2 regions of the Xanthomonas sp. NCPPB 1638 genome follow, and region 1 is predicted to be linked to the other one. Evidence: predicted binding sites of a transcription regulator. Region 1 holds the regulator's gene; the other holds the start of a gene.

Region 1 (4,169 bases):
GCCCCGCCGCGCCAGTCCATGCCCCGCTGAAGCCGACCGCCGAGACCGGCATGAGCCACCGCCAGCGCGTGGCCAACGCCGCCGAAGACATGATCGCGGCCATGGCCCTGCGCCAGCCGGCCAGCGTGCCGCGCCAGCCGCCGGTCGCTCCCCCGATCCGCAGCGCCGCACCGATGCCGGCCGTGCAGGAACTGGCCGCCCCGGTCGTGCAGCGCCAGGAACACGCGTTGTCGGCAGTGCCGGAACAGCTGTTCGCCGACTTCCTGACCACCGCCCCGGTGCCGCGCCCGGCCGCGCCGGTGCAGGCCGCGAGCCCGGCCATGGCTGCCGCCCCCGCCTATGCTGGCCAGGGCCAGGACGACGACGCGTTCGCCGACGCGGCCGACTTCGATCTGGACGAGGCCCTGCCGCAGATCCTGCCGCCGGCCGCCTTGCCACCGATCGTGGTCGCCCCGCCGGCCCCCGCTGCGCTGGCCGCCGTGCCGGTGGCTGCCGCGCCGATCCCGCAGAACGACGAAGAACTCAAGCAACTGCGCGGCGAGCTGGCGCTAATGCGGCAGATGATCGAGCGCGAAATGAACCGCCTCACCGACGAGCGCCTGCGCGGCTCCCCGGTGCGCGCGCAGACGCTGGAACTGATGGACGACTACGGCTTCGACGCCGGCCTCACCCGCGACGTGGCCCTGCAGATCCCGGCCGATACCGAATTGCACCGCGGCCGCGGACTGATGCTGGGCCTGCTGTCCAAGCGCCTGCCGGTGACCCCGATCGACCCGCTGGAACGCGGCGGGGTGATCGCCCTGGTCGGCCCGACCGGTGCCGGCAAGACCACCACCATCGCCAAGCTGGCGCAGCGCTTCGCCGCCCAGCACGCCCCCCGCGACGTGGCCCTGGTCACCACCGACACCCTGCGCGTCGGCGGCCGCGAGCAGCTGCACAGCTACGGCCGCCAGCTCGGCATCGCGGTGCACGAGGCCGACAGCGCCGAAAGCCTGCTCGCCCTGCTGGAGCGCCTGCGCGACTACAAGCTGGTGCTGATCGACACCGCCGGCATGGGCCAGCGCGATCGCGCCCTGGCCGCCCAGCTGAACTGGCTACGCGCCGCCCAGCAAGTCACCTCGCTGCTGGTGCTGCCCGCCAACTCCCATTTCGCCGACCTCGACGAGGTCGTGCGCCGCTTTGCCCACGCCAAGCCCCAGGGCGTGGTGCTGACCAAACTCGACGAGACCGGCCGCTTCGGCAGTGCCCTGTCGGTGGTGGTCGATCACCAACTACCCATCACCTGGGTGACTGACGGACAGCGGGTCCCCGACGACCTGCACCGCGCCAATGCCGCCAGTCTCGTTCTTCGCCTTGAAGATTTACGGCGCGCTGCCGATAAGCCCTGTACTCCGGAGCACAACCATGCAGTCGCGTGAATACGCAAAGCTGACCAACGCCTTCCCCCTGTCGGCAACCCGTCCCGAGCCCCTGGGCCCGGTGCGCACCATTGCCGTGACCGGTGGCAAGGGTGGCGTGGGCAAGACCAACATCTCCGCCAACCTGGCCGTGGCACTTGCCGACATGGGCAAGCGCACGCTGCTGCTGGACGCCGATCTTGGCCTGGCCAACCTGGACGTGGTGCTGGGGCTTTCACCCAAGTACACCCTGGCCGACCTGATCGCCGGCCGTTGCACGCTGGATGAAGTCATCATCGAAGGCCCCGGCGGCGTGCTGGTGGTGCCGGCCGCCTCCGGCCGCCGCCACATGGCCGAACTGGCCCCCGCCCAGCACATCGGCCTGGTCAATGTGTTCTCCGAGCTGGAGCGCGATCTGGACGTGATGGTCATCGACACCGCCGCCGGCATCACCGACAGCGTGCTGACCTTCTGCCAGGCCGCCCAGGACACCGTGGTGGTGGTCTGCGATGAACCGGCCTCGATCACCGATGCCTACGCACTCATCAAGGTGCTCTCGCGCGAACGCGGCGTGGACCGCCTGCAGATCATCGCCAACATGGTGCGCGACCCCAACGAGGGCCGCCTGCTGTACGACAAGCTCTCCCGCGTCTGCGAGAAATTCCTCGGCGATGTCTCGCTGAACTACCTCGGCCATGTGCCGCAGGACGACTGGTTGCGCCTGTCGGTGCAGCGCCAGCAACCCGTCATCAAGGCCTACCCTGCCAGTCCGTCGGCGCAGGCCATTGCAGAAATCGCTCGCCGTACCTCGCGCTGGCAGGCCCCCACCGTGCCGCGCGGCAACGTCGAGTTCTTTGTCGAACGCATCATCCAACGGGGAGTGGCCGCATGAGTACCGCCACCGCAACGACCGCCACCGCGCAATACCGTGCCGTCCAACGCAACAACGCCAACGACGTGGTGACCCTGCACGCCGACCTGGTGCGCCGCATCGCCCACCACCTGGCTGCCCGCCTGCCGGCGAGCGTGGAAGTGGACGACCTGATCCAGTCCGGCATGATCGGCCTGATCGAAGCCTCGCGCAGCTACGACTCCGAGCAGGGTGCCTCGTTCGAGACCTATGCCTCGATCCGGATCCGCGGCTCGATGATCGACGAGATCCGCCGTGGCGACTGGGTGCCGCGTTCGGTGCACCGCCGTGCCCGCGATGCCGCCGCCGCCGTGCGCAAGATCGAACAGAACACCGGCCGTGCCGCCGCCGCCACCGAAGTGGCCGCCGCGATGGAGATGCCGCTGCCCGACTACCTGCGCCTGATGGAAGACGCCGCACGCGGCCAGGTGCTGAGCCTGGAATCGCGCATCGAAGATCACGGCGAGCTGGACACCACCGCCAAAGGCGGGCCCAATCCGCAGCAGATGATGGAACGGGGCGAATTCGGCCGCGAGCTGGGCAAGGCCATCGGCCAATTGCCCGAGCGCGAGCAACTGGTGCTGTCGCTGTACTACGAACAGGAATTGAACCTGAAGGAAATCGGCGCCGTACTCGGTGTCAGCGAATCGCGCGTCTGCCAGATCCACGGCCAGGCCGTGGTGCGCTTGCGCGGCCGCCTCAAGGTATTCGAACTGGCCGATGCCGGTGTCGAAAATGACGATTGATTTTTTCGCGTATTTTTCGTGTTAGGAGCTTGATGTGAACAAGAACATGCGGATCCTGATCGTGGACGACTTCTCGACAATGCGACGCATCGTCAAGAATCTGTTGGCAGATCTTGGCTTCACCAACACCGCAGAGGCCGAGGATGGCAACAGCGCGCTGGCTGCGCTGCGCGCAGGTCCGTTCGATTTCGTGGTGACGGACTGGAACATGCCCGGCATGACCGGCATCGACCTGCTGCGCAACATCCGCGCCGACGCCAAGCTCAAGCACCTGCCGGTGATGATGGTGACCGCCGAAGCCAAGCGCGAGCAGATCATCGAAGCCGCCCAGTGCGGCGTGAACGGCTACATCATCAAACCGTTCACCGCGCAAACGCTGGAAGAGAAGCTGGGCAAGGTGTTCGAACGTCTGACGGCGACCGCCTGATGAACGCCACCGTCGAAGCCGATGCCGAACGTGCCGCGCTGATCGAACGCCTGCAACACGCGCTCGATGCACTGGAAAGCGGTGACCAGGTTGCCTGGCGGCGCGAGGTCGATCACCTCGCCGCCCTGCGCACGCGCCCGATGATGCAGAGCCTGAGCCGGCTCGCCCGCGAACTGGGACAGGCCCTGGGCGAACTGCCCACCGTGCCCGACGAGGCCGGCGAACTGGACGATGCCTGCTCGCGCCTGGACCATGTGGTGGAGATGACCGAGAAGGCCAGCCACCGCACCCTGGACCTGGTCGAGGAATGCCGCGTGCTGGCCAACCAGCTGCGCGACGGCGGCCTCAATCAGGACCAGGCCGCGCTATTGGACAAGATGCGCCACAACCTGACCGAACTGTCGCTGGCGCAGAGCTACCAGGACCTCAGCGGGCAGATCATCCGCCGCGTGGCCGGGATCGTGCGCCGCGTGCATGAGGGCTTCGGTGCGCTCGGCCTGCCGCCGAAGAGTACCGAACCGAAGAACGACGACGGCGGTCTTGCCGGCCCCGCCATCAAGGGCCTGGACCGTCATGCGGTGTCGCAGGACGACGCCGACGATTTGCTGTCCGGATTGGGGTTGTAACCATGAGTGCTGTTCCAGACGATATTGCTGCCGATTTCATCGTCGAGGCCCAGGAAATCCTGG
Region 2 (4,169 bases), 1.4 Mb from region 1:
GCTGTGGGAATTCCGCGGCCGCGCCGAGGTGCACACTTACACCGCCGCGATGTGCTGGGCGGCCTGCGATCGCCTGTCCAAGATCGCCGACCGGCTGGTGTTGCCCGAGCGCAGCAGCTACTGGCGCGAGCGTGCCGACAGCATCCGCGAGCGCGTGTTGAACGAGGCCTGGAGCGAAGAGCACGGCCACTTCACCGACACGCTCGGCGGCCACCGCCTGGACGCCTCGCTGTTGCTGCTGGCCGACATCGGCATCGTGGCCAACGACGACAGCCGCTTCATACGCACGGTCGAAGCGGTGGGCCGCGTGCTCAAGCATGGCGATGCGCTGTACCGCTACATCGCGCCGGACGACTTCGGTGAGCCGGAAACCAGCTTCACCATCTGCACGTTCTGGTACATCGATGCGCTCGCCGCCATCGGTCGCAAGGACGAGGCGCGTGACCTGTTCGAGCGCATCCTCTCGCGCCGCAATCACCTGGGCTTGCTGTCCGAAGACCTGGCCTTCGAAGACGGCGAGGCCTGGGGCAATTTCCCGCAGACCTATTCGCACGTCGGTCTGATTATCGCCGCGATGCGCTTGTCGCGCAGCTGGCAGGAGGCGTCATGAGTCGTTTGGTAGTGGTGTCCAATCGCGTCGCGGTGCCAGGCGAAAACCGCGCCGGCGGCCTGGCGGTGGGGTTGCTGGCCGCACTCAAGGAGCGAGGCGGCATGTGGTTCGGCTGGAGCGGCAAGACCGCGCGCGGCGACAGCGGCGGCCTGCACGAGCAGACCGAAGGCGACATCACCTTCGTCACCATGGACCTCAACAAGCGCGATATCGATTCGTACTACAACGGCTTCGCCAATCGCACGCTGTGGCCGTTGCTGCACTTCCGCCTGGACCTGGTGGACTACGACCGCGCCAAGCGCGAAGGCTATCTGCGCGTCAACCGGTTGTTCGCCGAAAAGCTGGCGCCGCTGCTGAAAGACAGCGATACGGTGTGGATCCACGATTACCACATGATTCCACTCGGCGCGATGCTGCGCGAGCTGGGCGTGGGCTGCAAGATGGGGTTCTTCCTGCATGTGCCGATGCCCTCGGCCGATCTGGTGCAGGCCATGCCCGATCACGCGCGCCTGTTCAGCACCTTCTATGCCTACGACCTGGTCGGCTTCCAGACCCAGCGCGATGCCGAACGCTTCAAGGCGTACGTCCGCCTGTTTGGTGGCGGTCGCGTGCTGGACGGCGACCTGGTCGAAGGCCCGGGCGGGCGTCGCTTCACTGCCGCGTCATTCCCCATCGGCATCGACACCGACCTCATCGCCAACCAGGCCAAGGCGGCGGTCGGCAAGCAATCGGTGCGCGATCTGCGCGAAAGCCTGCGCGGGCGCCAGCTCGCCATCGGCGTGGATCGACTGGATTACTCCAAAGGCTTGCCGGAACGCTTCCAAGGCTTCGAGCGTTATTTGGAGCGCTATCCCGATCAATCCGGCAGCCTCACCTATCTGCAGATCGCCCCGGTCTCGCGTGGTGACGTCACCGAATACCGGCAGTTGCGCGGGCAGCTGGAGCAGATCGCCGGCCACATCAATGGCGGGCATGCAGAGCCGGATTGGACTCCGCTACGCTACGTCAACCAGAACTTCAGCCACGCCACCCTGACCGGTTTTTATCGGGCAGCGTCGGTGGGCCTGGTCACGCCGCTGCGCGATGGCATGAATCTGGTCGCCAAGGAATTCGTCGCCGCGCAGGACCCCAAGGATCCGGGTGTGCTGGTGCTGTCGTTGCTGGCCGGCGCCGCCGACGAAATGAAGGAAGCGCTACTGGTCAATCCGCACGATCTGGATGGTGTGGCCGATGCGATTGCAAGCGCGGCCAGCATGCCACTGGCAACCCGCATCGAGCGCTGGCACGCGATGATGGACCACCTGCGCAAGAACACCATCAATCACTGGCGCCAGCGGTATCTGCAGGCGCTGACCGACATCTGATCGCTGCTCCCACGGTAGGTCGTCGCTGATGGCCGCCGACGATGAGCTGGGTCCGGTCTGCCTGCCTATCGGCATTGCGTCCGGCGATGTCTTCGGCCTGGACCGCCGCCGCCCAGCCGGTGGTGCATACGCTGGACGTAGCGCCGGTGTTCGGCGGCAAGAGCAAGCCCCCCGCCACATGACGCAGGAGGGTCTGGCGCATGGCGTCCGCAAGGAGCCGTGGATGTCGCCGCTCAATGCCCCTTGCGTCGCGCCGCCGTAGAACTGCCCAGCCCCTCTCCGACTCACCGGGCATCGCCATGGCCGGCGCCCGGGCTGTGCCGTGGCAGATAACGATGTGGGTTGCCCTGCGCCCCACGCACACGGCGGTTGGAAATCACCTGAAATTTACATTCGCGCGTCGCCAGCCAAGGGCGGACGGTTGCGCCCGGCAGACCGCATGCCCGATTGAAACCGCTTCCAGATCAATCACTTCGAGTTTCTTGGGCCACTGCTTGTCGTGTTCCGACAAACGGAGGATTCACGCCATCATGATTCGGCCTCAGCCGCCGATATCCCATTGCAGCCCTGTCTCCTGTCGCACGTCGATCTCCCTTCCAGAACACCTAGCCGGACTCAGCCTATGTCGCCTTCATACGATGCCGCCCACGTTTCCCGCCCACCCGCGGGCGTCAAGGTGGCGCGTGCCGCCTGGACTGCATGGCTGCCCGCCGCCGCACAGATCGGGTTGCTGGCCCTGCTGGCGTTGTACGCCGCCACGCTGGTGCCTGGCGGAATCGCCGGCACCTTCGCCAGGTTGTTTCCCGCGCTACTGGTACTGGGCACGGCCAGCGTCGGCCTGTGCTGGTGGACGCATCGCCGTCGCAGCGTGCAGCTGCGGCAGGCCATGACGGCCGTCACTGCGATCGGCGAAGGCCGCTTCCAGCGCCTGGACCTGCGCCCTGCGGCCGGCGAACTCGGCCCACTGCTGCATGCGCTGCAGACGACCCAGGACCAGTTGGCCATCCGCATCGACGTGATGGAGCAAGGCCTGCGGCATGGCCAGTTCGTCATCAAGGCGCTGGACGACCTGGACACCATGATCCGCATCGCCGACGACGACGGCCAGGTACTGTTCGCCAACCGCAAATTGCTGGCGATGCTCAAGCTGATCGAGCCGGATGTGCAGAGCTTCCGCCCCAGCTTCCATGCCGAAGGCTTCGTCGGCGGCAGCATCGGCGACATCTATCCGGACAGCCAGGCCGCAATCGACCGCATGCGCGCATTGAATGCGTCCAAGGCGGTGCGCGCGCCGTTCTTCGGCCGCCAGATCGACTTCGTCTACAGCCCCATCATCGCCGCCGACGGCACCAAGCTGGGCACCATCGCGCAGTGGGTGGATGTCACCGCCCAGGTCAACACCGAGCAGGTGTTGATCCAGGTCATCGACGCCGCCTCGACCGGCGATTTCAGCCGGCGCATGCAGCTCGACGGCATGGACGGCGTGCTGCTGTCGCTGGCGCAGGGCATCAACCGTATCTACGACTCGGTGGAGACCCACCTGGCCGCCCTGGCGCGCGTGATCGGCGCGCTGGCCGAAGGCGACCTCACCCAGCGCGTGGACGGCGATGCGCACGGCATCTTCGCGCGGCTGCGCGACGACACCAACCAGACCGTGGCCCGCCTGACCGAAATCATCGGCGGCATCCAGGCCGCTTCGGACACCATTCGCCAGGCTGCGGTGGAAATCGCCGCGGGCAATACCGACCTGTCCGAGCGCACCGAACAGCAGGCCGCCAACCTGGAGGAAACCGCAAGCTCGATGGAAGAACTCACCTCCACCGTGAAGCAGAACGCCGACAGCGCGCTACAGGCCAACCGCCTGGTGGTGGGCACCGGCGACATCGCCCAGAACGGCGGCCAGGTAATGGACCAAGTGGTCGCCACCATGGGCCAGATCAGCACCGCCTCGCACAAGATCGGCGAAATCATCGGCGTCATCGACGGCATCGCCTTCCAAACCAACATCCTGGCGCTCAATGCCGCCGTGGAAGCGGCGCGCGCCGGCGAACAGGGCCGCGGCTTTGCGGTGGTGGCCTCGGAAGTGCGCGCACTGGCGCGCCGCTCGGCCGATGCCGCCAAGGAGATCAAGACGCTGATCGCCGACTCCACCGACAAGGTGGAACTGGGCTCGGGCCTGGTGCACCGCGCCGGCG

Evidence for each region. The regulator FliA, encoded in region 1, starts transcription of late flagellar genes. The targets are predictions, from matches to a motif close to TAAAGTTTNNCNNNCNNNGGCCGATAA.
Region 2: ACCQ13_RS14455 (methyl-accepting chemotaxis protein) is a predicted target of FliA. The motif match lies at 2,503-2,529, and genes of this name have one in related genera.

The regions. Positions count from the first base shown of each region.
Region 1 is NZ_CM192984.1:1,930,301-1,934,469, reverse strand. Features, by position in the region: gene flhF (flagellar biosynthesis GTPase FlhF) at 1-1,418, shown strand, start outside; gene ACCQ13_RS08340 (MinD/ParA family protein) at 1,405-2,289, shown strand; gene ACCQ13_RS08335 (RNA polymerase sigma factor FliA) at 2,286-3,053, shown strand; gene cheY (chemotaxis response regulator CheY) at 3,088-3,480, shown strand; gene ACCQ13_RS08325 (protein phosphatase CheZ) at 3,480-4,106, shown strand; gene ACCQ13_RS08320 (chemotaxis protein CheA) at 4,109-4,169, shown strand, end outside.
Region 2 is NZ_CM192984.1:3,357,835-3,362,003, forward strand. Features, by position in the region: gene ACCQ13_RS14440 (glycoside hydrolase family 15 protein) at 1-610, shown strand, start outside; gene otsA (alpha,alpha-trehalose-phosphate synthase (UDP-forming)) at 607-1,974, shown strand; gene ACCQ13_RS14450 (hypothetical protein) at 2,016-2,156, shown strand; gene ACCQ13_RS14455 (methyl-accepting chemotaxis protein) at 2,597-4,169, shown strand, end outside.